4 regions of the Streptomyces sp. NPDC002734 genome follow, and region 1 is predicted to be linked to each of the others. Evidence: riboswitches for the same ligand, from Rfam matches in the RefSeq annotation. Region 1 holds a riboswitch; each other region holds the start of a gene.
The links. A riboswitch is a leader RNA that binds a small molecule or an ion and turns the genes downstream of it on or off. The one in region 1 is predicted to bind cyclic di-AMP.

Region 1 (7,396 bases):
GCCGCCCGACCGGCGCCGGGGACAAAGAGGTGCGGACCGGGAGGGTTGCCCTCCCGGTCCGCACCGGTTGTGTGACTCATGTCATGCGCAGCGCGGGGCCGTGGCCCGAGCGGTCGCTCAGGCGATGCTCCAGGCGATGCCGTCGAGGATGTCGTGCTCGCTGACCACGACCTCCTCGGCGCCGATCCGCTCCATGATCGCCTGCAGCACCAGGGCGCCGGAGCCGATCACGTCGACCCGGCCGGGGTGCAGCGAGGGAATCCGGGAGCGCTCGGCGTGCGTGGAGCCCAGCAGCTCCCCGGTGATCTCGCGGACCCGCTCGTAGGGGACGCGGGAGTGGTGGATGGCGGCGGAGTCGTACTCCGGCAGGTCCTGGGCGATCGCCGAGACGCTGGTGACCGAGCCGGCCAGACCCACCAGGGTCCGGGCCTCGCGCAGCGGGACGGTCTGCTCCGCGAGGTCCAGGGCGGCCTCCACGTCGGCGCGTACGGCCGCGATCCGCTCGTCCGTCGCGGGGTCCACCACCGTGCCGTCCTCGACCAGGTGGCGCTCGGTCATCCGCACGCAGCCGATGTCCACCGAGCGCGCGGCGCGCACCCGGTCGTCGCCGACGACGAACTCGGTGGAGCCGCCGCCGATGTCCACGACCAGGAAGGGCTTGGCCAGGTCGGTGCGGCCCGCGAGTTCGCGGGTGGCGCCGGTGAACGAGAACTCGGCCTCCTGCTCACCGGTGATCACCTCGGGCTCGACGCCCAGGACGGCGAGGACGCCGGCCACGAACTCGTCGCGGTTCTCGGCGTCCCGGGAGGCGGAGGTGGCGACGAAGCGGATCCGCTCGGCGCCGTGCTCCTCGATGACGGCGGCGTACTCGCGGCAGGCGGCGAAGGTGCGCTCCAGCGCCTCGGGGGCGAGCCGGCCGGTGCGGTCCACGCCCTGGCCGAGCCGCACGATCGTCATCCGGCGGTCGAGCTCGGTCAGCTCGCCGGTCACCGGGTCGGCGTCGGCGACCAGCAGACGGATGGAGTTGGTTCCGCAGTCGACGGCGGCGACCCGGGTCACTGCGCCTCCCCCTCCTCCGGCGCGGCGCAGCCCTGCGGCGTCACGCAGGGGCCCTTGCGCCACCACTCGGGCAGCAGGGCGATGGCCTCGTCGCCCAGCGGGTTGACGCCCGGACCGGCCACCAGGGAGTGCGCGACCAGGACGTGCAGGCACTTGACCCGGTCGGGCATGCCGCCCGCGCTGGGGAAGCCCTGGAGCACCTCGATCTCGTCGCGGCGCCGGATGTAGTCCTCGTGGGCGGCGCGGTAGGCGGCGGCGAGCTCCGGGTCGGACGCGAGGCGCTCGGTCATCTCCTTCATCACGCCGTCCGCCTCCAGCGTGCCGATCGCGGAGGCGGCGCGCGGGCAGGTCAGGTAGTACGTGGTCGGGAAGGGCGTGCCGTCCGGCAGTCGCGGCGCGGTCTCCACGACGTCCGGCTGCCCGCAGGGGCAGCGGTGCGCGATGGCGCGCAGCCCGCGCGGGGGACGGCCCAGCTGGAGCTGGAACGCCTCGACGTCCGCGTCGGTGGGCTCGGTGCGCTCGGTGGGCGGCGGGGGCGTTTCCATGCCTGGGGTTCTGCTCTCTCGCTCTGATGGTGGGGCGGTCGGTCGTCAGCGGGCGTCCGCGCGGTCGGTCGTCAGCGGGCGGCGTCCGCGCGGCCGGCGGCCCGGGCCGTCCCGTCCGCCGTGTCCGCCTCGTCGACGTCTTCCCACAGGATGTCGTACCAGGGGCGGTCCGCGGTGGGCCGCCCGGCGTCCTGCCGCGGCGCCGAGGCGGCGCCGCGCACGGTGAACCCGGTCTCGCCCGGCCGCAGCTGGTGCAGCCGCTCGCGGATCCGCTGCTCGGCGTAGGCGTCGTCCTTCCAGCGCGCCTTGAGGTCGCGCAGGTCCTCCACCCGCTCGCGGGCGGCGTCGCGCTCCTCCTCCAGCTTCGCGATCTCGGCGCGCTGGGAGACGTACTGCCGGGTCGGGTAGGCCAGGGCGACGATCAGGGTGCACAGCACCAGGGCGAGCAGCGCGGCCCGGCCGGTCAGCCGGGAGCGGCGGGCCTGGCGGCGGGTCTGGGAGCGGTAGACGCGGGCGGCGGTCTGCTCACCGAGCAGCCGCAGCCGGGTGGTCGTGGAGAACCGGTCCCGGTTCTGCGCCATCTTCTCCGCGCCTCCCCGTCGGCGTGCCGTGTGCCTGCCTGCGTGCCTGCTGTGCGTACGTGCCTCTGCGCCTGCGCCTGCTGTGCCGCGTGAGCGTCCTGGCGGCCGTCCCGCGTCTTCTTCCCCGCACACGGTACGTGACGCCGGGGCGCGGCCGCGCGCAGCGGGGCAGGCAGCGGGCCCGCGGGACACGGACAAGGGTGTGCCCCCGGAGCCGGAGCTCCGGGGGCACGGTCGGGCGTCGCGGCCCGGGGGCCGGGGTGTCAGCCCTTGAAGCGCGGGAAGGCGCTGCGGCCGGCGTACACCGCGGCGTCGTCGAGGATCTCCTCGATGCGCAGCAGCTGGTTGTACTTGGCGACGCGCTCGGAGCGGGCCGGGGCGCCGGTCTTGATCTGGCCGCAGTTGGTGGCGACGGCGAGGTCGGCGATGGTGACGTCCTCGGTCTCGCCGGAGCGGTGGGACATCATGCACTTGAAGCCGTTGCGCTGGGCCAGCTCGACGGCGTCCAGGGTCTCGGTCAGCGAGCCGATCTGGTTGACCTTCACCAGCAGGGCGTTGGCGGCGCCCTCCTCGATGCCGCGGCCCAGGCGCTCCGGGTTGGTGACGAAGAGGTCGTCGCCGACGAGCTGGACCTTGTCGCCCAGCTTGTCGGTGATGGTCTTCCAGCCGTCCCAGTCGTCCTCGAACAGCGGGTCCTCGATGGAGACGAGCGGGTAGGCCGCGACGAGCTCCTCGTAGTACTCCGTCATCTCGGCGGCGGAGCGCTCCTTGCCCTCGAAGAGGTACTTGCCGTCCTTGTAGAACTCGGAGGCGGCGACGTCGAGGGCGAGGGCGATCTGCTGGCCGGGGGTGTAGCCGGCCTCCTTGATCGCCTCGAGGATCAGGTCCAGCGCCTCGCGGTTGGAGCCGAGGTTGGGGGCGAAGCCGCCCTCGTCGCCGAGGCCGGTGGCCAGGCCCTTGGTCTTCAGCACCTTCTTGAGGGTGTGGTAGACCTCGGTGCCCCAGCGCAGGGCCTCGGAGAAGGACTCGGCGCCGATCGGCGCGATCATGAACTCCTGGATGTCCACGTTGGAGTCGGCGTGCGAGCCGCCGTTCAGGATGTTCATCATCGGCACCGGCAGCAGGTGCGCGTTGGGGCCGCCCAGGTAGCGGAAGAGCGGCAGGTCGCTGGCCTCGGAGGCGGCGTGGGCCACGGCGAGGGAGACGCCGAGGATGGCGTTGGCGCCGAGGGAGCCCTTGTTGTCGGTGGCGTCCAGGTCGAACATCGCCTGGTCGATCAGGCGCTGCTCGGTGGCGTCGTAGCCGACGAGCTCCGGGCCGATCTGCTCGATGACGGCGAGGACGGCCTTCTCCACGCCCTTGCCGAGGTAGCGGTTCTTGTCACCGTCGCGAAGCTCAATGGCCTCGAAGGCGCCGGTGGAGGCGCCGGACGGAACAGCGGCACGGCCGGTGCTGCCGTCGTCGAGGCCGACCTCGACCTCGACCGTGGGGTTGCCTCGGGAGTCCAGGATTTCCCGGGCTACGACGACGTCGATGGACGGCACGAGCATCTCCTTCTGGGATGTGACGCGAGTGGCGCCGGACCACCTGGTCCGGCACGGGGTGCACAGCCTCCGTGGCTCTGCGAGACCGAGCCTAACCGGCCGGACGGGATCGGCCAGCCGGTCGCCCCCTCTACGGAGGGGTAACAGGAGATTAATTGTTCCGACCCGAAACAAAAAGTGGGCGGACGTATTGCGTGCAAATGCCCCGCCCCCGTGCGCGGATCACGCAACACGGGGGCGGGGCTGTCACGGGGGCGGGCGGCCGGCTCGGGTGGAGCCCGCCGCCCGGCGGGTCAGCTCAGGTGGAGCATCTGGCCCGGGTAGATCAGCTGCGGGTTCTGGACGACGTCCTTGTTCAGCTTGTACAGCTTCTTCCAGCCGCCCTTGGTGTGGTGCTTCTCGGCGATCCGGCTGAGCGAGTCGCCCTTGCGGACCTTGTACTCGCCGTCACCCTTCAGCACCTTCTTGCCGGTGGGCGTCGTGACCTTCTCGGCCTTCTTCGGCTTCTCGGCCTTGGCGGGCTGGGCAGGCTTCTCGGCCTTCGGCGCGGGGGCCGGGGCGGCCTCCTGCTGCGGGGCCTGCTCCTGGGCGGGGGCCTCGGCGGCGCCGCCCTGGTACGGGGAGCTGGACAGGCCGACGCCGCAGTGCGGCCAGGCGCCCGGACCCTGCTCGGCGAGGACCTTCTCGGCTATCTCGATCTGCTGGGCCTTGGTGGCCTGGTTGGCCTGGGCGGCGTACTGGGTGCCGCCGAAGCCGGCCCAGGTCTGGTTGGTGAACTGCAGACCGCCGTAGAACCCGTTGCCGGTGTTGATGGACCAGTCGCCGCCCGACTCGCACTGGGCGACGGCGTCCCACTCGGACTCGGTGGCGGCCGAGGCGGTGCCCGCGGTGATCAGCGGGGCGGCCACGACGGCGCCGGTGAGACCGGCGACGGCGATGGCGCGCTTGGCCTTGGAGGGGCGACGGTGCTTGCCCTGGCAGGAAAACGACATGGAGGTATCCCCTCACCGACGCCTGCGAGGTGAGCTGTCGGGTTCGGGCTATGAGGGTCGCCCGGCCGCGCACCTCCCGGTGCACGGCTTCACCCCTAGCCGGTCCGGCGATCTCGCTGCCGGACACGGCGCTTACCTGGTTCCCCCGCTCCTGCCTACGGCGCATGACGCGACGACATGTCCCGTACGGCCGTTGGCAGGATTAGGCGTGACGGCCGCCGGGGCCCGCTGGAGCGAGCGGTTCGACGTTAGCCACGCCCAGGCCGGGATTTCAAAGACGATCAGGGCTTCTGAGACCCATCTCTCACTTCTCCGGAATCAGACATTCCAGGACGAAAGGGTGGGTAACTCCCCCGATTTTGCCCGGCTTTCACCCTGCCTGATCGTCTCGTCCCCTGCCGTCCCCGGCCCGGCTCAGGCGGGGAGGGACAGCTTCGTGCCCGCCACCAGACGGTCCGGGTCGTCCCCGATCAGGTCCTTGTTGGCCTCGTACAGGGCGCGCCAGCCGCCCTGTACGTCCTGCGACTTGGCGATGGAGACGAGGCTCTCGCCGGCCCTCACGGTGTAGGTGCCCGCGGGGGCCGCGTGGCGGCCCGAGGAGCCGCTCGTGCTCTGCGTGCTCTCCTCGGCGCTGGTGCCGCGGTGGCGGCCGGAGCCGGAGGAGGCCTCGGAGTCCTCCTGGGTGGCGGCGTCGTCGCCGAAGAGCGGGGTGTCGTCCCCGAACAGCGGGTCGCCCTCGCCGTCGAACAGCGGGGCGTCCTCGTCGGACGAGCCGGTGTCGCCGGTCTCCTCCTGGTCCGCGTCGCCCTTGCCCTCGCCGGTGCCGTTGCCGGTGTCGCCGTGGTCGCCGGACTGGCCGCCGCCGTGCTCGCCCGCGTCGCCGCCGCCGACCTCGGGCAGGTCCGGGACGACGGGGGCGCCGGTGCCGGTGTCGACCAGGCCCAGGTCCTCGCCGAGGTCCAGTCCCTCGTCCTGCCCGGCCTCCTGGCCGAGGTCCAGGGACCCGCCGTCCGCCGGCGCGTAGTCGGCGCCCGGGAAGAGGCCGTGACCCGCGCCCCGGAGCATCCCCTGGTCGGCGTCGCCGGCCGCCTCGGCCGAGCCGGAGCCGCGCGCCTCGTCCGCGCGCCCGGCGCCGGAACCGCCGGTGCGGTCGCCGCCGGCGGACCCCCAGCCGGAGGCCGAGCCGTCGAAGGAGCCGGAGTCCGTCACGTCGCCGGTGCGCAGCGCGTCCACGCCGGTGTCCACCTGGGCGGCGGGGGCGTTCTCGCGCAGACCGTTCATCGCGCCACAGGCGAGCCACGGGGTCGCGCCCTGCTCGGCGAGGATGCGCTCGGCCACGGCGATCTGCTGCGAACGGCTCGCCTCGGCCGGGTTGGAGGCGTACGACAGGCCGCCGTTGCCCTCCCACTGGTCCTGGGTGAGCTGGAGACCGCCGAAGAACCCGTTGTCGGTGTCGGCGCTCCAGGCACCTCCGCTCTCACACTCGGCGACCCGGTCCCAGGTCGCCCCGTCGGCCGCGCTCGCGCCGGTGGCCGCGAAGAGCGGCAGGGCGAGGGCGGACCCGGTCACGCCGGCTGCGACGACGACCGCCGGCGCCTGACGGGGGCGGCGGTGACGACCGTTTCCGGAGAGCATGCGGATGCCTTTCGTCGACTGCTGTGGGCGCGCGACCACGTCCGGCACCGCGCCGGCGGGGTCGTCACGTCTGTGCGGGAACGTAGCCGGTGATCATCGTTCGTCACAACTCGATGTCGCACAGAACACACGAACATCACAGAACTGTCGAACTATTGCTTCCACTTGGTCCCGGCTCGGGAGTGAACTCGACCGGAAGAGTCCGCAGGCCACGCATGATGAGACCGCCGCGCCAGCGCAACTCCTCGGGCGCAGCGCCGAGTTGGAGGTCAGGCAGACGGGTGAGCAAGGTCGCGAGCGCGGCGCGGCCCTCGAGCCGGGCGAGCGGGGCGCCCAGGCAGTAGTGGATGCCGTGCCCGTACCCCAGGTGCTGGTTGTCGCGGCGGGACAGGTCCAGGGTGTCCGGCTCGGCGAACCGCTCGGGGTCCCGGTCCGCCGCGGCCAGCACCACCAGGACCGGATCGCCGGCCGCGATCCGCTGCCCGCCGAGAGTCAGCTCCTCGGTCGCGAACCGCCAGGTCGCCAGCTCCACGGGGCCGTCGAAGCGCAGCAGTTCCTCGACGCCGGTCTCCAGGAGGGACTCGTCCCCCGCGGCCAGCGAGCGCTGGAGCCGCTCGCGTTCGGCGGGGTGGGTGAGCAGCGCGTAGGCGCCGTTGCCGATCAGGTTGACCGTCGTCTCGAAGCCGGCGAACAGCAGGATGAACGCCATCGCGGCGGCCTCGTTCTCGGTGAGGTGCTCCCCCTCGTCCGAGGCGCGGATCAGACCGGAGATCAGGTCCTCGCCGGGCGCCGGCTGCGCGGGCAGGGCGGCGCGCTTGCGGTGGATCAGCTCGGCGAGGTAGCCGCGCATCTTCTTCACCGAGCGCGCCACGCCGCCGCGCGGGCCGCCCCCGTGGCGGATCATCATGCCCGCCCAGTCCCGGAAGTCGTCCTGGTCCTCGCGCGGGACGCCGAGCAGGTCGCAGATGGCGTAGATGGGGAGCGGGAACGCGAAGTCGTGGATCAGGTCCGCGCTGCCGCGCGCGGCGAAGCCGTCGATC
Region 2 (7,396 bases), on a different contig from region 1:
CGTCTCCTCGTCGGTGAGCCGCAGGCCGGCGACCGCCGTGAGGGCGGGCAGCTGGTCCACCGTGCGGGCGGAGGCGATCGGCGCGACCACCGTCGGGCGGGCGGCCAGCCAGGCCAGGGCCACCGTGGCCGGGGACGCGCCGTGTGCCTCGGCGATCTCGTCGAGGGCGGCCAGGACGCGCAGGCCGCGCCCGCTCTCCAGGTGCCGGGCCGCTCCGGTCGCCCGCGGACTGTCCACGGTCGTCCCCGGGCGGTACTTGCCGGTCAGAAAGCCGGACGCCAGCGCGTAGTACGGCACGGCGGCCAGCCCCGCCCGCTCGGCGACATCGCGCAGACGGCCTTCGTAGGTGTCCCGGGAGACCAAGTTGTAGTGCGGCTGGATGACCGCGTAGCGGGCGAAGCCCTCGCGCTCGGAGAAGTCCAGCGACTCCTGGAGCCGCTCGGCGGTGATGTTGGACGCGCCGATCGCCCGCACCTTGCCCTCGCGGACCAGTTGGTCGAGGGCGAGCAGGATCTCCTCGACCGGCGTTTCGGGCTGGTCGAAGTGCGTGTAGTACAGGTCGATGTGGTCGGTGCCCAGCCGGCGCAGCGAAGCCTCCGCCGCCGCCCTGATGTTGGCGGCGGACAGCCCGCGGTATTGCGGGTGCTGGCTCACCTTGGTGGCGACCACGACCTCGGAGCGGTTGCCCCGGGCCTTGAGCCACCTGCCGATGACGGTCTCCGACTCGCCGCCCTCGTTGCCCTCCACCCAGGCGGAGTACGAGTCGGCGGTGTCGACGAAGTTGCCGCCCGCCGCGGTGTACGCGTCGAGGACGGCGAAGGACTCCCGCTCGTCGGCGGTCCATCCGAAGACGTTGCCGCCGAGGGCGAGCGGGAACACCTCGAGGCCGGACGTACCCAGCTTGCGCAGTTCACTCATGACGGTCACCAACGCGTCCGGCCGGCGGCGCATTCCGACGCGCCGCCGGCCGACCGCATCTGTTCGAAAGCGGGGGGAGGGAACCGGCGTTCGTCAGAGGTTGACGCCGCGCGCGGCCATCCAGGCCATCGGGTCGACGCCGTCGCCGCCGCCCGGGTGCACCTCGAGGTGCAGGTGCGGGCCGGTGACGTTGCCGGTCGCGCCCACCCGGCCGATGACGTCGCCGGTGGTCACCTTCTGGCCGACGCTGACGTTGATCGAGGACTGGTGGCAGTACCAGAGCTCGGTGCCGTCCTCGAGGGTGAGGATGGTCCGGTAGCCGTACGAGCCGGCCCAGCCGGCCTCGGTGACGGTGCCGGTGTGGACGGCCTTCAGCAGCGTGCCGGTGGGAGCCGCGAGGTCCAGGCCCGTGTGGTAGCCGGAGGACCACATGGAGCCGGCCTGCATGTACGTGGAGGTGATCGTGTAGGAGGACGCCGGCGAGACGAAGCTGGCCGCCAGCTTGGCGATGCGCTCGGCCTCGGCCTTGGCCTTGGCCTCCTCCTCGGCCTTCTCGGCGGCGGCCTCACGGGCCTCCGCCTCCGCCTTCTCCTTGGCCGCCTTCTCGGCGGCGGCCTGGGCGGCGGCCTCCTGGGCCTCCAGCGCGGCCTGCGTCTCGGCCTCCTGCTCCTGCTGGGCGGCCTGCGCCATGATGCGGGTGCGCAGCGCCTCGCCGGCGTCGGCGGAGGACGGAGTCTCGGCCGGGGCGACGCCCACGCCCATCTCGCCGAGGACGCTGGGGGCCTGCTCGGCGGCCGCGGTTTCGGTCTCGTCGCCGCCGGGAAGCAGGGAGGTGACCGGGTCCAGCGACGGCATCTGCGGCATGGTGATGTGCACCGGGGCCTTGCCGGGCGCGGCGGTGGCCATGCCGCCCGCGCCGACGGCGGCGATCACACCGACGCCGAGGACGGTGGAACTGCGGGCCAGGCCCCGCTGCTTGGTCACCCGGTGACGGCCTCTGGAGACCGTCCCCTCGCTGGGGTTCCACTCCTCGAAGGAGCCCTCGCCGGGGAATCCGGCGGGACCGTACGCGTCGGCGGCCGCACGCTGGCTCGGCACGAAGGGCAGTTCAGGGGCAGGGGGGTTGGACGCCACGGGGGCGCGCTCCTTTCCTTCCGTCTCGCCTACCGGGTTAGCTGACGGGTTCGGAGCGGGAAGGTCTCCTACGCGCGTATACGGAGATACGCCCGATTCACCCCGGAAAGTGGTTCCCCGGTTCCCTTACGGGATTCGGCAGAGCGCACGGAGCCGTCGCTTGTGACGGCTGGGACAGCCGCGCGCTGCGTTATCGAACGTTAATAGAAGCGGTGGCTCATTTCCAAGCCGTTCCTTCACATCGTCCGACCCTGTGGCCCGAACCTATGGAGGTTCATCAGGGCGAAACGGACATGGCTTCGGTCACACGGCCACCGCCGCCTTGGCTTGATCGTTACACCGGGGTCCCCCTGCGTACCGGGTGCCGCTGCCGTGTTCCGGCCGGTCACAGGGTCCGTACGACGAGCAGGGCCATGTCGTCCTCGACGTCTCCCCCGGAGTGCAGGGCCACGTCCTCGGACAGGAACTGCAGAAGGTCCTCCGGCTCTCGGAAGTCCCGCCCCTCCAGCCGCGCGACCGGGTCGTAGAACACACCTTCCTCGTCCCGCGCCTCGGTCAGGCCGTCGGTGTAGAAGAGCACCGTGGCGCCCGGCCGCAGCGGAACGGGCGGTCCGGGTCGGGGCGGCCCGGTGAGCTCCGAGAGGGCGAGCGGACTCCCGGCCTCCCCCGGGTCCAGCAACCGCGGCGGCGCCCCCGGCTCCAGCAGCAGCGGCGGCGGATGACCGTGGTTGACGATCGACACGCTCCGGCCGTCCTGGGAGAACTCGGCGAACACCGCCGGCACAAAGCCCTCCTGCTGCTCCAGCTCCACCGCCCGTCGGTCCCGCTCACGCACCACCGCCTGTTCCATGTGTTCCGCGGCCTGCTCGATGCTGTCGGCCCGTTCCGCCACCTCGCGGAAGGCGCCGACGACGACCGCGACCGCGGCCACGGCCTCCATCCCCTTACCGCGCACGTCCCCCAGCACCATCCGCACCCCGTGCGGGGTGTCGTGCACGGCGTAGAGATCGCCGCCGATGTTCGCCTCCTGGAGGGCGGCCTCGTACCGCGAGGCGATCCGCAGGGCGCCGATCCGCCGCTGCGGCGGCGGCATCACGGCTCGCATCGCCGCCTCGGCCATCTGCCGGGCGGACGCGAGGCGCAGGTCGACCCGGTGCACCGCGGTGTTCATCACGCACGACAGCACCGAGACGACGACCACCGTGAACAGCTCGGTGGCCAGCAGCGCCGGCGAGTTCGCGTCCCGGATCAGTTCCATGGTGAGGATGCAACCGGTGGCCAGCAGTCCGATGAGCACCGTTGCCCGGAGGGTGTAGAGCGGGGCCGCGATGAGCGGGGCGGCGGCGAAGAACGGCACCGGGGTCACGTCCGGCGGCGTCAGGCCGTCGTAGACCAGGCCGAGTACCAGGGCGATGAACGGCAGCACCCGCAGCACCATGCGGGCGTAGTGGAACCACCGGCGGCCGGACCCGAGGGCCTCCTCGATCTCCGGATCCACCGGTCCGCCTCGCCTCAGCATGGAGACCATCGTTCCGCGCCCGGGCGAAAGCGGCGACCGCTGGCCTCCGGGCGGATGAAGCGGAGGAAGGAGAGCACGACACAAACACTCAGGGCCGGAATCCTTGAAAGGATTCCGGCCCTGAGTCTTCAGTAGCGGGGACAGGATTTGAACCTGCGACCTCTGGGTTATGAGCCCAGCGAGCTACCGAGCTGCTCCACCCCGCGTCGTTGTGTCTTCACTGTACGACATGGCGCGGGGGAAAAGCGAATCGGTTCACGTCGCCCCGCCGGACAGGTGGCGGTTGGGCCGCACGGCACGCTCCTCGTACTCGGGCAGCAGCACCACCCGGACGCCGCCCGCCGCCAGCACCCCGCTGCCGTCCGCGGCCGCCACGAAGGTGTCGGGCTCCCGCCAGGCGGTGACCACCCGCCGCACCCCCGCGTCGAGGATCAGCCGCGCGCACGGGGCCGGCCGGGAGGCACGGCGGGCACAGGGCTCCAGGCTGCTGTAGACGGTGGCCCCGGGCAGCCGCGGGTCGGCCGGGTCGATCTTGGCGAGCGCCGCCTCCTCCGCGTGGACCACCGGGTCGCCCCCCTCCCGGGAGTGGCCGCGGGCCAGCTCGGTCCCGTCCTCGGCCACCACCACCGCGCCCACGCTGAACGCGGTGCGGGACGGCGGGCACTCCTCGGCCAGGTCGCAGGCGAGGCCCAGCCAGTACCGGTCGGCGGCGGAGACCGAGGGGCCGGCGCCCGGGGCGACCGGCCGGTAGCGGGCGAGCACCACATCGCCCACCGGCCGGGTCTCCTCCAGCCGCAGGCGGCCCGGCGGATAGCCACCCGGGCCGAAGAGCCGCGGCGCGTCCGGTTCGCCGACCAGCAGCGGGGCCAGCGCCAGCTGGAGCTCGTCGGCGAGTCCGAGGCGCAGCAGCTGGGTGTGGACGCTGCCGCCTCCCTCCACCATCAGCCGTCGCACCCGGTGGACGGCGTGGAGGTGCTCCAGAACGGCCCGCCAGTCCAGTTCCGGTCCCACCGGGACCACCTCGACGTCCTTTTGGCCACGCAGCGCCTCCTGCGCCCGCGATGCGCCCCCGTCCGTGGTGTAGACGGCCTTGCGGCCGCCGGTGCGCCAGAAGCGGGCCGCCGGGTCCAGTTCACCCGAACCGGTGACGAGCACCTTGAGCGGGAACTCCGGAAGCCCGGCGGCGGTGCGCGCGGCCCGCCGTGCGGGCGAGCGGACCACCAGCCGCGGGTCGTCGGCGCGCAGGGTGCCGGCCCCGATGAGGATCGCGTCGCTCGCGGCCCGCACCGCGTCGACCCGGTCGAAGTCCTCGGGGCCCGAGAGCAGCAGCCGCTCCGGGCCGGTGTCGTCGAGGCAGCCGTCGAGCGAGACGGCGGCGGAGAGCAGGACGTAGGGGTGCGGCATGGGGCGGCTCCGGGACGTGACGCGGCGCATGCTCCGGCCGGGGTCGGCCGGGCGCATGCGCCGCGTCAGAAGTAGGCCCTGTGGGACTCGAACCCACAACCAATGGATTAAAAGTCCACTGCTCTGCCAATTGAGCTAAGGGCCCAGGGTGATGTTGCTTCCCCGAGCATAGCGGGAGGGGGCCTCCCGTCCGAGCGGGTATCCGGGGCCGGCGGCGCGCGGGAAGCGCGGAGGGCCCGCACGACCGGAGTCGTGCGGGCCCTCACAGGCGGTGTGCGCGGGCGCGTCAGCCGTTGCGCTTCCAGCGCGGCTTCTCGTCACGGCGGCCGAAGGAGCCACCGCGGTGGTCGTCACGACGGTCGTCGCGGCGGCCGAACGGACGGTCCGAGGTGCCACCGGCGCGGAAGCCCGGGCGGTCGTCACGGCGGTCACGGTTGAACGGACGGTCGTTGCCGCGGAAACCACCACGGTCGTCGCGGCGCTCGAACGGACGGCCGCCACGGTCGCCGCCGCGGTCGTCACGGTTGAACGGACGGTCGCCACGGTCGTTGCCGCGGAAACCACCACGGTCGTCACGACGCTCGAACGGACGGCCGCCACGGTCACCGCCGCGGTCGTCACGGTTGAACGGACGGTCGCCACGGTCGTTGCCGCGGAAACCACCACGGTCGTCACGACGCTCGAACGGACGGCCGCCACGGTCGCCGCCGCGGTCGTCACGGTTGAACGGACGGCCACCGCGGTCGTCGCGGTTGAACGGGCGGTCGCTCCGGTCGTCACGGCGGTCGCGGTTGAACGGACGGTCGTCGCGGCGCTCGAAGGAACGGCCGCCACGGTCACCGCGGTCGTCGCGGCGGAAGCCGCCACGGTCGCCGCCCCGGTCGTCACGACGCTCGAACGAACGGCCACCACGGTCACCGCCGCGGTCGTCACGACGCTCGAAGGAACGGCCACCGCGGTCGCCGCCGCGGTCGTCACGGTTGAACGGACGGTCGCCACGGTCGTTGCCGCGGTCGTCACGGCGCTGCGGGCGGTCCTCGCGCTCGGTGCGGTCGACCTGCTGGGCGCTCGGCTGCTCCGGGACGGAGACGGCGGCGGCCTCGGTGGCCTCCGCGGCCTCACGGACGACGGCGGCCTCGGCCAGCGCGGCCTCCGGGTCGTCCCCGCGCTCGCGGGCGGCACGGGCGGTGAGGCGGTCGGCCTCGTCGCGCAGCTCGGCGGCGCGGCGCTGCAGACGCTCCAGCTCCTTGGTGAGCTGGGCGACCTCACGCTCGGCCTGGGCGGCGGAGCCGGCCACCGACTCGGCCTGGAGCTCGGTCATCGACCGGGCGCCGGTGATCTCGGCGACCTCGGGCTCGAAGGCCGTGCCGCTCTGGATGATGTGACGCCCGGCGTCGATGCCCGCGTCCTCCATCAGCCGGAAGATCTGCCGGCGCTGGTGCGGCAGCGACAGCGAGACGACGGTGCCGGTGCGGCCGGCACGGGCAGTGCGGCCGGCACGGTGCAGGTAGTCCTTGTGGTCGCCGGCCGGGTCCACGTTGAGGACCAGGTCGATGCCGTCGACGTGGATGCCGCGGGCGGCGACGTCGGTGGCGACCAGGACGTTGACGTAACCGTCCTTGAAGTCCGCCAGGGTGCGCGTACGCGCGCCCTGGGTCATGCCGCCGTGCAGGGCGTCCGCCTTCACACCGGAGTCACGGAGCTGCTCGGCGATGCGGTCGGCGCCCAGCTGGGTGCGGACGAAGATGATCGTGCGGCCCTTGCGGGAGGCGATCGCCGCGGTGACCGGAGCCTTGTCCTTCGGCTTCACGATCAGGATGTGGTGCGACATCGTGGTGACGGCGCCCTGGGCGGCGTCGACCTCGTGGCTGACCGGGTTCTGCAGGTAGCGGTCGACCAGGGTCTTGATCTCGTTCTCCATGGTGGCGGAGAAGAGCATCCGCTGGCCGCCGGCCGGGATCTGGTCGAGCAGCTCGGTGACCTCGGGCATGAAGCCCAGGTCGGACATCTGGTCGGCCTCGTCGAGGACCGCGACCTGGACGTCGCCCAGCGAGCAGGCGCCGCGGCCGATGATGTCGCGCAGACGGCCCGGGGTGGCGACGAGGACGTCGACGCCCCGCTCCAGGGCGTAGATCTGGTTGCTCATCGAGGTGCCGCCGCAGACGACCTTCATCTTGAGGCCGAGCACGTCGCCGTAGGGCTGCAGGGCGTCCGCGACCTGCATGGCCAGCTCACGGGTGGGGGTGAGGATGACGGCGCGCGGGCGCTTCCTCTCGGTGCGGCCGCCGGCCAGGCGGGCCAGGGCCGGCAGACCGAAGGAGAGGGTCTTGCCGGAGCCGGTGCGGCCACGGCCCAGGATGTCCTTGCCGGCCAGGGCGTCCGGGATGGTCGCGGCCTGGATCGGGAAGGGCTTGGTCACGC
Region 3 (7,396 bases), on a different contig from region 1:
TGCCCGGCAGCACCTCGGCGGCGAAGCGGCGCACGCCCCGCTCCCGGGCCACCGCGGCGATGTGCTCGAGCATCGCGGAGGCGACCCCGCGGCCCTGGTGCGCGTCCTGGACCAGGAAGGCGACCTCGGCCTCGTCGGCGGGCGCGGAGGCGGGCATGCCGTCGGCGTCGACCCGGTCGTAGCGGACGGTGGCGATGAACTCGCCGCCCACGGTGGCGGCGAGGCCGACCCGGTCCACGTAGTCGTGATGGGTGAACCGGTGCACGTCCTTGGCGGACAGGCGTGGGTACGGCGAGAAGAAGCGCAGGTACTTCGACTCGTCGGAGACCTGCTCGTAGAAGCTGACCAGGCGTTCCGCGTCGTCCTCGGTGATGGGCCGGACGTGGGTGATGCCGCCGTCGCGGAGCACCACGTCGGCTTCCCAGTGCGCGGGGTACTCGTGACGGTCCGACGGGCTCTGCATGCGGCAAGCCTACGGCTCGTGGCCCCGATCGGGGCGCGTGGTGACGCGCGCGACGCGCGCGGACGGTGAGGACAGGAGGTACCGGAGATGCCCGAACGCCGGGTCAGGGTGGCCGCGCCGGACGGTCTGCACGCGCGGCCGGCCGCACGTTTCGTGCGGGCCGTGCAGGACTCGGGGCTGCCGGTGCGGGTGGCCAGGGCGGACGGCGCGGGGGTGGGGCCGGTGAACGGCGCGTCGATCCTCGGGGTGCTGGGGCTGGGGGTGCGCCGCGGCGAGGAGGTGGTGCTGTCCTGCGAGGGCGCCGGGGCGGGTGCGGGGGCCGGGGGCGCGGAGAAGGTGCTCGGCGACCTGGCGGAGCTGCTGTCCGTGGACCGTCCGGAGCGCCCGGGGGAGGCGGAGCTGTGAGCGGGGCGGGACCGGGGCCCGTCGAAACGCGCCGCGCGCGAAATACCCCGCGCGAACAGGAACACGAATGCATCGCACCCCACGAATGGCCGCACGGCGAGAATTGCCGAGCCGACCCCGGAAAGGGCGCACCGAACAACGGAGCGGGAATTGCACCCGCGCACCCGCCTCTTGTATACGGCCCCCTTGTTAATTACGGAGGCCATTCATGTTTACGGCATGTTGCGAGGTCCTCACGCTGTCCGTGCGCGCCGCGCCTCCGCGGTTCTGACCGGGAATGCGCAGCCGGTACAGCACGGTCGAGCGCTCGGTGTGCAGTGCGGTCACCTGCCGGGCCCGCTCCCCGTCGCCCCGGGCCACGGCGTCCACGATGGCGCCGTGCTCGGCCCAGGTCTCCACGGGCGCGGGCAGCGGATCGAGCGCGTACATCCAGGCGATCTTGTGCCGCAGCTGGGTGAGCGTGGCGGTCAGCGCGGCGCTCCCGCAGGCCTGGGCCAGCGTCTCGTGGAACCAGCCGCCCAGCGACCGCAGCTCATCCCCGTATCCGCGCCGGGCCCGCTCCTGACCCAGCCTGACCAGGCCGCGGAGCACCTTGAGGTGGGCCTCGGTACGCCGCTGGGCGGCCCGGGCGGCGCCCAGCGGCTCCAGCAGCAGCCGCATCTCCAGCAGGTCGGCGGCCTCCTGCTCGGTCGGCTCCGCCACGCAGGCCCCGGCGTGCCGCCGGGTGACCACGAAGCCCTCGGCCTCCAGGGTGCGCAGCGCCTCGCGGACCGGGACGCGGGAGACGCCGTAGCGGCGGGCGAGGAGTTCCTCGGTCAGCCGGGTCCCGCGCTCGTGGACCCCGGCGACGATGTCGTCCCGGATCGCCGTGCATACCGAATGCGCGGGAATACGCATGCCGACCTCCGCCTCGATGAATAAGGCGACTCTAAGGCAATGCGCGTGAATTTCCGACGGGAAGTCGCACGGGAGAGGGAATTTTCGGCCGCTCCGCCGCCCGGTGCGCCCGGATACCGTACGGAACGACGAAAAAGCCCCCCGTCCCGGAAACCGGGCGGGGGGCTTTCGCGTGGGTGACGTCAGAGGTTCACGCCGTGGGAGCGGAGGTAGGCGACGGGGTCGATGTCGCTGCCGTACTCCGGGGAGGTGCGGGCCTCGAAGTGCAGGTGCGGGCCGGTGACGTTGCCGGTGGCGCCGGAGCGGCCGATGTGGGCGCCCGGGGTGACCGCCTGGCCGACGGCCACGCTGACCGAGGACAGGTGGCCGTACTGGGTGTACGTGCCGTCGTGCATCTTGATGACGACCTGGTAGCCGTAGGCGCCACCCCAGCCGGCCTCGACGACGGTGCCGCGGCCCACGGAGCGGACCGGGGTGCCGGAGGCGGCGTGGAAGTCGATGCCGGTGTGGCTGCCGGAGGACCAGATGCCGCCGCCCGCCTGGTAGGAGGTGGAGACGTAGGACCCGGCGATCGGGCTGACGAACATGTTGAGGCGGCGGAGACGCTCACGCTCGGCCTCGCGGGCGGCGCGCTCCTCGGCGGCCTCACGCTCGGCGCGGGCCTTCTCGGCGGCCGCGGCGCGGGCGGCGGCCTCGACGGCGGCCCGCTCCTGGGCCTCGGCCTGCTCGTCGATCTGCTCGGCGACGGAGTCGCCGATGGTGACGACGGGAAGCAGGCCGGTGGTCTCGGCGGGGGCCTCCGCCGCGACGGCGGGCGAGGCCAGGGTGCCGACGACGCCGGTGGTGGTGAGAGCGGCGAGGCCTGCCAGGCCGGCGGTGGTGCGGCTGGTCCGGCCGGGACGACGGTGCCTGCCGGGGGCGCAGTTGAACGCCATGAAGTGGCTGAGTCCTTTCCTTCCCTCTCGCCTGCCGGGTTAGCTGTCGGGTTCGGAGCAGGAAGGTCTCCTACGGGTTCCTCCCGCGTGACGGAAGGCGCCCGATTCACCCCAGGGGTACCGCTCGGTTGGGTCCCCGGCTCCCCTGGCTCGCGCCGTACGGGGATTAGGCGATGACTGCCCGGCGCCGCGGATGCGGAGCACAGGTGTGGCGGGCAGCCGGATCGAAGCTAGTTGGGTGATCAATCGGATAACAAACGGATCAAGACTTTTGTAGCGCACGCCACAGGGCAAACCGGACCCTTCTACGCGCATCGCACGGCTCCCGGACGAGCCGGCGCCGGACCGAACGAAGCGGGCCCCGGCGGCCGTAAGGCTCACCGGGGCCCGAAACCGCCCTGAACGGGCCGCTACTCGGCGCTCACCACGGTCACCTCGCCGATGCCCAGCTCCCGCACCGGGCCGGCGATCTGCGCGGCGTCGCCGACCAGGACCGTCACCAGACGGTCCACCGGGAAGGCGCTCACCACGGCCGCGGTGGCCTCCACCGTGCCGGTGGCGACGAGCTGCTGATAGAGCGTCGCCTGGAAGTCGTCCGGCAGGTGCTGTTCCACCTGGTCGGCCAGCGTGCCGGCGACCGCGGCGGCCGTCTCGTACTTCAGCGGCGCCACGCCCACCAGGTTCTGCACGGCGGTGTCCCGCTCGGCGTCGGTCAGGCCGCCCTCGGCGAGGGTGCGCAGCACCTGCCACAGGTCCTGCAGCGCGGGGCCGGTGTTGGGGGTGTCCACCGAGCCGCTGATCGCCAGCATCGCGGCGCCCGAACCGTCGGGGGCGGAGCGCAGGACCTGCCCGAAGGCGCGGACGCCGTACGTGTAGCCCTTCTCCTCGCGCAGCACCTTGTCCAGACGGGAGGTGAGCGTGCCGCCCAGGCAGTAGGTGCCGAGCACCTGGGCCGGCCAGACCCGGTCGTGCCGGTCCGGGCCGGTGCGGCCGATCAGCAACTGGGTCTGGACGGAGCCGGGACGGTCCACGATCACCACGCGGCCGGTGTCGTCCGACGTCACCGCCGGCACCGCGCGCGGGGCGGCCTGGGAGCCCTTCCAGGCGCCCAGCGTCTCGGCCAGCAGGGCGTCCAGGTCGACGCCGGTGAGGTCGCCGACCACCACGGCGGTCGAGGTGGCCGGACGGACGTGCCGCTCGTAGAAGGCGCGCACGGCGGCCGCGTCGATCTTCTCGACGGTGTCCTCGGTGCCCTGACGGGGGCGCGCCATCCGCGAGTTCGCCGGGAAGAGCTCCTTGTACAGCTCCTTGGCGGCACGGCGGGCCGGGTTGGCCAGCTCGTGCGGGATCTCGTCGAGCCGGTTGCGCACCAGGCGGGAGACCTCGTCCTCGGCGAACGCCGGGGCGCGCAGCGCGTCGGCCAGCAGGCCCAGCGCCTTGGGCAGCCGGGAGGCGGGGACCTCCAGGGAGACCCGCACGCCGGGGTGGTCGGCGTGCATGTCCAGCGTGGCGCCGCACCGCTCGAGTTCGGCGGCGAAGTCCTCGGCGGAGTGCTTGTCGGTGCCCTCGGCGAAGGCGCGCGCCATGATGGTGGCGACGCCGTCCAGGCCGAGCGGCTCGGCGTCCAGCGGGGCGTCCAGCAGCACCTCGACGGCCACGACCTGCTGGCCGGGGCGGTGGCAGCGCAGGACGGTCAGGCCGTTGTCGAGGGCGCCGCGCTCGGGCGCGGGGAACGCCCACGGCTTGGGCTCGCCGGCCTGCGGCTGGGGGTGGAACTCCATGGTGGCCAGGTCGGTCACTTGGCCTCCTCCTCTTCGTCCTCGTCGCCTTCGGCGTCCGCGCCCTCGGGAGTGATCGGTTCGTACACCAGGACCGCCCGGTTGTCGGGGCGCAGGCGGGCCTTGGCGACCTCCTGGACCTCCTCCGGCGTCACCTCCAGCACCCGCTCCACGGCGGTCAGCGCGAGCTGCGGGTCGCCGAACAGGACGGCGTACCGGCACAGTTCGTCGGCGCGGCCGGAGACCGTGCCGAGGCGGTCCAGCCACTCGCGCTCGAGCTGCGCCTGGGCGCGCTCCATCTCCTCGGCCGTCGGGCCCTCGGCGGCGAGCCGGGCGAGCTCCTCGTCGACGGCGGCCTCGATCACCGGCACCTCGACGTCGCCGGAGGTCTTGACGTCCAGCCAGCCCAGCGAGGGCGCTCCGGCCAGCCGCAGCAGGCCGAATCCGGCCGTCACCGCGGTGCGGTCGCGGCGCACCAGGCGGTTGTAGAGGCGGGAGGACTCGCCGTAGCCGAGGATGGTCAGCGCCACGTCGGCGGCGTCGCAGGCGCGGGTGCCGTCCTCGGGCAGGCGGTAGCCGGCCATCAGGGCGCGGGCCGGGACCTCCTCGCGGACGACCTCGCGGATCTCCCCGCCGACGACCTCCGGCAGCGCTCCGTCCCGCGGGGCGGGCTTGCCGTCGTGGGAGGCGATGGAGCCGAAGTACTTCTCGACCCAGGCCAGGGTCTGCTCGGGGTCGATGTCGCCGACCACCGACAGCACCGCGTTGTTGGGCGCGTAGTAGGTGCGGAAGAACGCGCGGGCGTCCTCCAGGGTGGCGGCGTCCAGGTCGGCCATGGAGCCGATCGGGGTGTGGTGGTACGGGTGGCCCTCGGGGTAGGCCAGCGCGAAGATCTTCTCGAAGGCCGTGCCGTAGGGGACGTTGTCGTACCGCTGGCGGCGCTCGTTCTTGACGACGTCGCGCTGGTTCTCCATCGACTCGTCGTCGAGGGCGGTGAGCAGGGAGCCCATCCGGTCGGCCTCCAGCCAGAGCGCGAGCTCCAGCTGGTGGGCCGGCATGGTCTCGAAGTAGTTGGTGCGCTCGAAGCTGGTGGTGCCGTTGAGGGAACCTCCGGCTCCCTGCACCAGCTCGAAGTGACCGTTGCCCTTCACCTGGGCCGAACCCTGGAACATCAGGTGCTCGAAGAGGTGGGCGAGGCCGGTGCGGCCCTGGACCTCGTGCCGGGAGCCGACGTCGTACCAGAGGCACACCGCGGCGACCGGGGTCAGGTGATCCTCCGAGAGCACCACGCGGAGCCCGTTGGCAAGGCGGTGCTCGGTAGCTGTGAGGCCTCCTGAGCCTGCCTCGGCTGTGGCCGTGTGACCCATGGGCATGTACGTCCCTTCGCTCGCCTGAAACTTGTATGTCCGGACTGCCTGTCACTCTATGCAACCGAGGGCGGTTGCCGTGAGGTTCCCGATACGTCACATTGCCGCCCGATCCGGGGACACTCCGGCCCGTCGGGAGCTTCTCCCGCCGCCTGGACGGCCGCGCGGTGGCCCCGCCGGGAGCTTCTCCCGCCGCCTGGACGGCCGCTCCGGCGGCCGCGACCCCGATCGCCCCGGGACGCGCGGGTGTGCTGGGATGGGCGCCGTCCACCGGTCGGCGTCGTCCGCCGTGAATGAAGTGAAAGGACGTTCCATGCGCAAGGCCTTGACCGCCGCCGCCCTTCTGGGGCTGGGCGCTCTGCTCCTCTCCGGCTGCTCCGGCTCCGACGGCGACGACGGGGCGAAGGGCCCGGCCGCCTCGAAGGCCGCTTCGAAGGCCTCGCAGCCGGCCGAGCGGTCCTCGCAGGCCGCGGCCCCGGAGCAGGGGTTCGACGGCACCTGGCGCCCCATCAACGACAGCCCCGTCGAGACGTTGAAGATCACCGGGGAGAAGGTCGTCACCACCGGCGAGCTCGCCTGCCCGGGCTCCCTCGAGGGCGTCGGCACCGACAAGCCGCGGATCACCCTGGACTGCGCGAAGCCGGACCCCGCGCGCACGAAGGGAACCCTGAAGATGAAGTCCGACGGCTCCGCCGTCGTGATCGAGTGGGACGGGCCCGAATGGGGAGGAATGATCGACAGCCTGCGCCGGGCCTGAGCCCCGGGCGCCCGTCCCGGGGCGTCACCGGCGGGGGCGCGGTCCCAGGTGTCGGCGGCGAGGGCCACAATGGTGCGCGACAGTCCCCGTTCATGCTCGCAAGACCGTGAAGGAGCCCGGCAGCGATGGCCCGCCGCAGCACGAAGACAGCGCGACCCGATGACGATGCTTTCGAGGAGCGGATCCTCGACATCGACGTCGTGGACGAAATGCAGGGCTCCTTCCTCGAGTACGCCTACTCGGTCATCTACTCCCGCGCGCTGCCCGACGCGCGTGACGGTCTCAAGCCGGTGCACCGGCGGATCGTCTACCAGATGAACGAGATGGGCCTGCGCCCCGACCGCGGGTACGTGAAGTGCGCCCGCGTCGTCGGCGAGGTCATGGGCAAGCTCCACCCGCACGGCGACACGTCGATCTACGACGCGCTGGTCCGGCTCGCCCAGCCGTTCTCCATGCGCGTCCCGCTGGTCGACGGCCACGGCAACTTCGGTTCCCTCGGCAACGACGACCCGCCGGCCGCCATGCGGTACACCGAAGCCCGGATGGCCGACGCGACGAGCCTGATGACGGAGTCGATCGACGAGAACACGGTCGACTTCCAGCCCAACTACGACGGCCAGGAGCGGGAGCCGGTGGCGCTGCCCGCCGCCTTCCCGAACCTGCTGGTCAACGGCGCCTCCGGCATCGCCGTGGGCATGGCGACCAACATGCCGCCGCACAACCTCGGCGAGGTCGTCGCCGCCGCCCGGCACCTGATCCGGTACCCCCACGCCGACCTCGACGCGCTGATGAAG
Region 4 (7,396 bases), on a different contig from region 1:
GCGCACCGGGGCCGAGGGGTTGGGGGCGTGGATCATCTTGCCGTTGCCGATGTACATGCCCACGTGCGTGACGCCAGGGTAGAAGAACACCAGGTCGCCGGGGCGGAGCTGGGACCGGGTGACGCGCTGTCCGGCGCCGATCTGCGCGTAGGTGGTGCGCGGGATCGAGACGCCGGCGGAGCGGTAGGCCGCCTGGACGAGGCCTGAGCAGTCGAAGGCGTTGGGGCCGGTGGCGCCCCAGACGTACGGGCTGCCGAGCTTCCGCTGGGCATAGGCGATGGCCGCCGCGGTGCGCGAGTTGGGCGCGGTGATCCTTCCGCCCGAACCGCCCGATCCGCCCGAGGGCTGCCGGCCGTTGGCCGCGGAGCCATTGCCGTTGCCGTTGCCGTTCCCGGTTCCGTCGCCGCTCTGCCGGGACGGGCCTTCGGCGGTGCCGCCGCCGGTCCGGGCGGCCAGGCGCCGGCGCTCCTCGGCGGTGAGCTGGGAGAGCAGGCGGCGGGCCTTGGTCAGTTTCGTGGTGACGGTCCTCTTGTGCCGTTCCGCCCGTTCCTGCTGGTCCCGCAGCTTCTCCAGTTCGGTCCGGGCCTCCTCACGCACCTCGTCCAGCTCGTGCATCTGCCGGGAGACGGAGGCGATCTCGGTGGCCTGGAGGGCGCCGGCTCGCTCGGCCATTCCGGCGTCCCGCAGGAAGCGGTCCGGGTTCGAGGAGAGCGCCAGCTGCATCGTCGGGCCGAGGCCGTTGCCCGAGCGGTACTGAGCGGCCGCGGCCGATCCCAGTGACTCGCGGGCGGCGTTGAGGTCCTCGGTGCGGCGGGCCGCCTCGTCCTGGAGCTTGTCGACGCGGCGTTCGGCGGCCTGGGTCCGCTCCTTCGCGCCGTTGTACTTCTCGGTGGCCGCCTCGGCCTCCTGGTAGAGCCGGTCGACTTCTTCGCGCACCTGCTCCGGAGTCGGCTTCGGCGCCGCGTGTCCGACTCCGTCCAGTCCCGCCGACGCGGCCGCACCCGCGAGAACCGCGGTGAGCAGGGAGCGTGCCCTGCTGCCGCTCCGCTTGTGCTGTGGGGGTTTGCGGTGCGCTGCCACGTCGAGTCCAAGTCCTTCCGTACGTCCCGTCCCCGGGCGGGACGGTCACGCATCCGGCGGCGACCCGCACAGGGGAGGCGGGCCGCCGCCGGAGCCTTCGATGGGGTGTCCGACGCCGTCCCGGTCAGGACGACGGAGGGGAGTCGGGCACCTGGAGGAGGACGCTAATCCGGTACGTCACCGTCCGGTAACGGTTTGTGCGCAGATGAATGCAAAGAGTCACGATGGTGTGTGGAGGTGACGGGCCCAGGTTCGATCTTGGTGGAACCGTGAGGCGGGATGACCGAATGCATACTTATGGGGCGGATGTGGCGGGCGGGGTGCTACGGGCGGCCCGCTGCCGGGGCCCTCGACGGCGGTGGCTAGGCTCCCCGCCATGGACGTTCTCCTGCACATATTCGTCGGTCTTCACATCATCGGAATCGCCGCGCTCCTGGGTGGCTTCTTCCATCAGATGAAGGCCATCGGTCAGGGCACCGCCCGCTTCACCCCGGGCATGCTGCACGGCGCCCTCACCATGCTGGTCACCGGCATCGTGTTGGTCGGCCTCAACGAGGCCCAGGGCGGCTCGGTCAACCACATCAAGATCGGCATCAAGCTGCTGCTGCTGATCGTGATCCTCGGCCTGGTCTACGTGAAGCGGGACGAGGAGCGGGTGGACAAGGGGCAGTTCGCCCTGGTGGGCGCGCTGACCACGGTGAACATCTTCATCGCGGTGCTGTGGACGTGATCCGGCGCCGGTGAGGCCGGTGACGCCGGTGAGGCAGGTACGCGGACGGCCCGCACGCATCGAGCGTGCGGGCCGTCCGCGTAGGTCCGTCCGCGTTCGGTCGTCCCGGTCAGGCGGGGCGGACGATGCTGTGGATGGAGCCCTCGCCGTCGTAGTAGATCGACTCCTCGCGCACGTACGCGCCGGGCTTGGGGGCGTGGATCATCATGCCCCCGCCGATGTAGAGGCCCACGTGGGTGATGTCGTCGTAGAAGAAGACCAGGTCGCCCGGGCGGGCGTCGGAGACGGGGACAGTGGTTCCGGCGTTCACCTGGTCGTAGGTGGTGCGCGGCAGGTCCACGCCGGCGGACTTCCAGGCGGCCTGGGTGAGGCCGGAGCAGTCGTAGGAGTCCGGGCCGGTCGCGCCCCAGACGTACGGCAGACCGATCTTCGCCTCGGCGAAGGCGACCGCCTTCTGCCCCAGTGAGGTGGAGGCCTCCGTGGTCCCGCCGGAGCCGGTACCCGAGCCGCTGCCGCCGGCGGCCTCCTCGGCCTCCTGCTCGGCGAGCGCGTCCTGGCGGGCCTTCTCCTCGGCCGCCTGCTGCTTGGCCAGCTCCTCCGCCTTCCGGCGAGCCTCCTCCTCCTTCTTCCGCTCGATCTCGGCGAGCCGCGCCTTCTCCTCGGCGGTGAGCTCGGCCAGGAGTTCACGCGCGTCGGTGAGCTTCTTCTGGACGGTCGCCTTGCTGGTGCGCAGCTTCTTCTCGGAGGAGTTGAGCGTCTCCAGGCTCTCGGTGGCCTCCTGCCGCTTCTCGGCGGTGTCCGCCTGTCTCTCCACGTACTCCTCGACGGCGTCCTGCTGGCGACCGGTCAGGCGGTCCATCAGCTGGGCCTGGTCGAAGTAGTCCTGGGGCGCGTCGGAGAGGAGGAAGGTGGCGGTGTCGGGGAGGGCCGTGCCGGAGCGGTACTGGGCGGCGGCGTACGAACCGAGCTTCTCGCGGGCCTCGTTCAGTTCCTCGGTGCGCTCGGCGACCTCGTCGAGCAGCTTGTCCAGGTCCTTGCGCTGCTTCTCGCTCTGCTCTTTGGCCGAGTTGTACTTCTCGGTGGCGGCCTCGGCCTGGCGGTAGAGGCGGTCGACCTTCTCCTGCACCTCTTCGAGGCCGGGGCGGTCGGACGGCGCGGCCTGGGCGGTCTGGGCGAGCAGGGCCACGGAGGTGAGGGCGACGGTCGCCAGCGCGGGGGTGCGTATGCCCGCGAGCAGGCCCGCCGGGCGGGGCTTTCGGTGCGACGCCAAGGCGGCGACTCCTTCCGTCTCCCGCCTACCGGGTTAGCTGTCGGGTTCGGGCGTGACGTCCGGAAGGATTGCCCTACGGTCCGGCGGGGCGGCCGGACCGATTCACCCCAGGTGGTGCGTGCGGGTCCCCGGCTCCGGCGCGCGGCCGGACTCGGCGGGGGCCGCACGGACCGGCGAGGTTCGCCGGTCGGGATCGGACGGCCCGCGGGCACGTTAGCCAACCTGTGGGGTCCCTGTGAAGGACGGTGTTCGATATGCCCGATACGTTTTCGTGACCTTGGGGTGAGTGTGGCGGTGCGTGACGGATGTGCGGCGTGCGGTCACCATCGACGCGCCGCCCGTACCAATCGCCGCCCACACCACGCGTCGCCCGTATCACGCGCCGCCCGTACCAATCGCTGTGCGCACCATGCGCCGTGCGCCCACGCGGAGCCCGCGCGCGGCGCGCCGGGCGGGTCACTCGGTGATGTCGACGACCACCTTGTTGGTCTCCAGCCCCGCGGCCGTCACGACCTGGACCTCGACCCGGCCGGGTTCCACGTCGGCCGGCACCGGGACGGTCAGCACCGTGTCGGACGGGTTGCTGAAGCCGCCCGCGACCGGGACCAGCGGCACGTGGACGTTGACCGCTCCTATCCGGACGACCATCCGCGACAGCCGGTCCGCGCTCTGCGCGCCGGGCGGGACGAAGCCCGCGCCACGGATCTCGATGTCGTCGCCGGTGCGGATCGGACCGTCCAGGTCACCGGCCTCGCGCGCCCGCACCACGGAGAGGACGACCGCGCGCCCGCCCTCCGCGTACTTGCCCGCCAGGTATGTCGCCGCCGACACCAGCACCACGACGGCCAGCCCCCACGGCAGGTCGGGCAGCTGCTCGGGGCGCCGGGCCAGCCGGACCAGGCCGAAGACCAGCGCCACGGCGGAGATCGCCACGTACTGGATGTCGGCGAAGCTGCCCCGGCCGGAGTCGTCGGTCAGCAGGTCGGCGGCCCGGGGCCGGTGGGCGCGGACCTTCTGCAGCCGCTGGCCCTGCACCCGCAGGCTCACCACCCGCCGGACCAGCACCGCGATGGCGCAGACCACGGCCAGTACCGTCACCACGCCCGCGCCCCGGGCCAGATCCAGACCCGCGATCAGCTCGTCGCGCCTGCGGTGTCCGGAGGCGGCGGCCAGCTGACCGGCCAGCGTGAGCACGGCGAAGGCGGTGAACAGCACCCACGCGGCGGCCACCGCCCGGGAGGTGGACAGACGGTTGTCCTCGCCGATCACCGGGGCGAGCACTCCGCCCTTGTCGCGGTGGAACCAGGAGGCCGCGGAGAGCGCGGCGCCCGTCAGCAGCGCGGCCAGCAGTCCGGCCGTGCGCGCCGCGGTCCAGCCGGCGCCGATCGCGGTGAGCGCCTGGACCAGCAGCAGCACCACCGCCGCGCCCCACACCGCGTACAGCGTGGTCCGCCACAGCCGGGCCAGCCACGCCTGCCCCTCGGACCGGCTCCGCTCGGCCACCTCGGCCGCGGACTGGGTGAGCTCGTCGGAGACCCACTGCCGGGAGGCGGAGGCCGAATGGGCGACCGCGGCCGGCAGCCCCTTCCCCGCGGCGAACTCGTCCCGCTGGTGGAGGAAGGCCGCCACGGCCTTCCGATGCCCCGCACGCGCCCCGTGCGGGCAGTCCCCGCACGTGCAGCCGCCCCCGTGGGCGTCCCTCGCCGCGTCGGCGCCCTGCCTCGCCTCCTGCACCGCCACGCCGTGTCCGCCTTCCCGCACCCGATCGTCCCTACGGCAACTCCGCTGCCGAGTAGGGGAATTGTGCCGTACCGCCCGCCCCGTCCGGTCCCCGGGGCCCACGTCGGCGCGGGCGTGCGGGGGAACCAGAGGCCACGCTCGTGGCCTCTTCCTGCACAACCGTCCCAGGGGGCCGCGGGTCTCGGGTTGGCCACAAGATTTTCGACTTGTTCGGAGGCACCGGTGTATTCCCTGTTCGACGACCCCGGACTCGTGCACCTGATGCGGCAGGTCGCCGTGGGAGCGGCCGGCGTGGAGATCCCGCGTCCGGTCGCGCACCCGGCACCACTGGCGTCCCTGGTCCATGTCGCCGAGTGCTACGGGTTCCGGTACTCCCACGTGCGGGTCGGCAACGGGATCATGAACTGGCCGGTCGTCGTCGTGCTGCACCGCGACGACTCGCCCGGTGGGAGGCGGCGTGCCGCGGCGACCGTGGCGACTCTCCCGCCCGCCACCGGCGGCATGCTGCCGGGGCTGCGGCCCGGCCGGCTGCCTCGACGGCCGGACCCGGAGGCGCAGCTCGACCTGATCAGGGCCCACGTCACGTTCGACGTGCTGACCCGGCTCCCCCTGCGCCGTGGGCAGGCTCTCGTCTGGGCCATGACCGCGCCGATCCTGCTGCTGATGGTGGCGACCGGGGAGTACGCGGTGATGGGTTCCGCGGCGCTGCTGATGCTGTTGATGCCTTACGGCGGCATCGCGGGCAACCGCCTCCGCCGCCGGCGCCTCGCCCGTCGGCTGAGGGCCGCAGGCTGCGTGCCGATCCTGGCGGAGGACGGACGGCCCGGTTTTTCGCGGAGCGTGCCGAGCGATTTCGGCGGGGAGGCAGACTGACGGCCATGACGAGCATCACCGACTGGGCAGCGTTCTCCCTGGCCGAACCCGAACTCGCCGAGGTGGTCGAGAAGCGGTTCGGCGACTTCACCCACCACGTCCTCGCCACCCTCCGCCGTGACGGGTCGCCCCGCACCACCGGCATCGAGGTGCGGTTCCTGGACGGTGACCTCTGGCTCGGCATGATGCCGGGCTCGCTGAAGGCGCGGGACCTGCTGCGCGACCCGCGCTTCAACCTCCAGGCCAATCCCGGTCCGGGCGTGGGGATGGGCGGCGGCGACGTGCGGATCGCCGGCCGTGCGGTCCCGGTCGAGGACGGCGAGGCCCGCAGCCGCTACGTCGGGGAGGTCTCCCCGCCCGACCCGGACGCCTTCCACCTGTTCCGCGTCGACCTCACGGAGGTGGTGCGGGTGTCCGTGGAGAACGACGAGTACATGGTCGTGCAGACCTGGAAGCCGGGCGAGCCGCTCCGCAGCGTGCGCCGGACGTGACCACGACGGGTGACCACGGCGCGTGACCACGACGACGGGGCGCCGTCCGGCTGTCCGGACGGCGCCCCGTCGTCACGCGGTGCTGGGAGAGGTCACTCCCACTCGATGGTGCCCGGCGGCTTGGAGGTGACGTCCAGCACGACGCGGTTGACGTCACGCACCTCGTTGGTGATGCGGGTGGAGATCTTCTCCAGCACCTCGTAGGGCAGCCGCGACCAGTCGGCCGTCATGGCGTCCTCGGAGGAGACCGGGCGCAGCACGATCGGGTGGCCGTAGGTGCGGCCGTCGCCCTGGACGCCGACGCTGCGGACGTCCGCGAGCAGGACCACCGGGCACTGCCAGATCAGGCTGTCCTGGCCGGCCGCGGTGAGCTCCTCGCGGGCGATGGCGTCGGCCTCGCGCAGCAGGTCCAGGCGCTCCTTGGTGACCTCGCCGACGATGCGGATGCCGAGGCCGGGGCCCGGGAAGGGCTGGCGCTGGACGATCTCCTCCGGCAGGCCGAGCTCCTGGCCGACCATCCGGACCTCGTCCTTGAACAGCTGGCGCAGCGGCTCGATCAGCTTGAACTCGAGGTCCTCCGGCAGGCCGCCCACGTTGTGGTGGGACTTGATGTTGGCCGTGCCGGTGCCGCCGCCGGACTCGACGACGTCCGGGTACAGGGTGCCCTGGACCAAGAACTCGACGGGCTGGTCGCCCGGGGCCTCGGCGACGATCTCGGCCTGCGCCTGCTCGAAGACGCGGATGAACTCGCGCCCGATGATCTTGCGCTTCTGCTCGGGGTCGCTGACGCCCTTCAGCGCGTCGAGGAAGCGCTCCTCGGCGTCGACGACCTTGAGCTCCACGCCGGTGGCGGCGACGAAGTCCTTCTCGACCTGCTCGGTCTCACCCTTGCGCATCAGGCCGTGGTCGACGTACACGCAGGTCAGCTGCTTGCCGATGGCCTTCTGGACCAGCGCCGCGGCGACCGCGGAGTCCACACCGCCGGACAGGCCGCAGATGGCGCGCTTGTTGCCGACCATCTCGCGGATGGTGGCGACCTGCTCGTCGATGACGTTGCCCGTGGTCCAGTCCGGGCTGATGCCCGCGCCCCGGTACAGGAAGTGCTCGAGGATCTGCTGGCCGAACGTGGAGTGCATCACCTCGGGGTGGTACTGCACGCCGTACAGCTTCTTCTCGTCGTTCTCGAAGGCGGCGACCGGGACCACGTCGGTG

Region 2: it holds a riboswitch for cyclic di-AMP, as region 1 does, so the genes downstream of both, ABT026_RS11140 (M23 family metallopeptidase) here and ABT026_RS09035 (transglycosylase family protein) in region 1, are expected to answer to the same signal.
Region 3: it holds a riboswitch for cyclic di-AMP, as region 1 does, so the genes downstream of both, ABT026_RS25540 (M23 family metallopeptidase) here and ABT026_RS09035 (transglycosylase family protein) in region 1, are expected to answer to the same signal.
Region 4: it holds a riboswitch for cyclic di-AMP, as region 1 does, so the genes downstream of both, ABT026_RS00335 (C40 family peptidase) here and ABT026_RS09035 (transglycosylase family protein) in region 1, are expected to answer to the same signal.

The regions. Positions count from the first base shown of each region.
Region 1 covers NZ_JBEOVU010000007.1:122,919-130,314, reverse strand. Annotated here, with positions in the region: gene ABT026_RS09055 (Ppx/GppA phosphatase family protein) at 118-1,059, opposite strand; gene ABT026_RS09050 (DUF501 domain-containing protein) at 1,056-1,604, opposite strand; gene ABT026_RS09045 (FtsB family cell division protein) at 1,676-2,185, opposite strand; gene eno (phosphopyruvate hydratase) at 2,449-3,729, opposite strand; gene ABT026_RS09035 (transglycosylase family protein) at 4,023-4,721, opposite strand; cyclic di-AMP (ydaO/yuaA leader) riboswitch at 4,726-4,894, opposite strand; gene ABT026_RS09030 (transglycosylase family protein) at 5,136-6,356, opposite strand; gene ABT026_RS09025 (cytochrome P450 family protein) at 6,493-7,396, opposite strand, start outside.
Region 2 covers NZ_JBEOVU010000009.1:180,157-187,552, reverse strand. Annotated here, with positions in the region: gene ABT026_RS11145 (aldo/keto reductase) at 1-918, opposite strand, end outside; gene ABT026_RS11140 (M23 family metallopeptidase) at 1,012-2,052, opposite strand; cyclic di-AMP (ydaO/yuaA leader) riboswitch at 2,064-2,203, opposite strand; gene ABT026_RS11135 (PP2C family protein-serine/threonine phosphatase) at 2,438-3,571, opposite strand; tRNA gene ABT026_RS11130 (tRNA-Met) at 3,704-3,777, opposite strand; gene ABT026_RS11125 (dihydrofolate reductase family protein) at 3,827-4,975, opposite strand; tRNA gene ABT026_RS11120 (tRNA-Lys) at 5,048-5,120, opposite strand; gene ABT026_RS11115 (DEAD/DEAH box helicase) at 5,262-7,396, opposite strand, start outside.
Region 3 covers NZ_JBEOVU010000033.1:57,113-64,508, forward strand. Annotated here, with positions in the region: gene ABT026_RS25525 (bifunctional acetate--CoA ligase family protein/GNAT family N-acetyltransferase) at 1-463, opposite strand, end outside; gene ABT026_RS25530 (HPr family phosphocarrier protein) at 551-868, shown strand; gene ABT026_RS25535 (GntR family transcriptional regulator) at 1,058-1,765, opposite strand; gene ABT026_RS25540 (M23 family metallopeptidase) at 1,948-2,700, opposite strand; cyclic di-AMP (ydaO/yuaA leader) riboswitch at 2,714-2,883, opposite strand; gene ABT026_RS25545 (M16 family metallopeptidase) at 3,111-4,499, opposite strand; gene ABT026_RS25550 (M16 family metallopeptidase) at 4,496-5,851, opposite strand; gene ABT026_RS25555 (hypothetical protein) at 6,159-6,602, shown strand; gene ABT026_RS25560 (DNA gyrase/topoisomerase IV subunit A) at 6,728-7,396, shown strand, end outside.
Region 4 covers NZ_JBEOVU010000001.1:79,404-86,799, reverse strand. Annotated here, with positions in the region: gene ABT026_RS00345 (C40 family peptidase) at 1-1,080, opposite strand, end outside; gene ABT026_RS00340 (hypothetical protein) at 1,457-1,810, shown strand; gene ABT026_RS00335 (C40 family peptidase) at 1,920-3,080, opposite strand; cyclic di-AMP (ydaO/yuaA leader) riboswitch at 3,088-3,247, opposite strand; gene ABT026_RS00330 (hypothetical protein) at 3,537-4,820, opposite strand; gene ABT026_RS00325 (hypothetical protein) at 5,043-5,693, shown strand; gene ABT026_RS00320 (pyridoxamine 5'-phosphate oxidase family protein) at 5,699-6,184, shown strand; gene guaA (glutamine-hydrolyzing GMP synthase) at 6,277-7,396, opposite strand, start outside.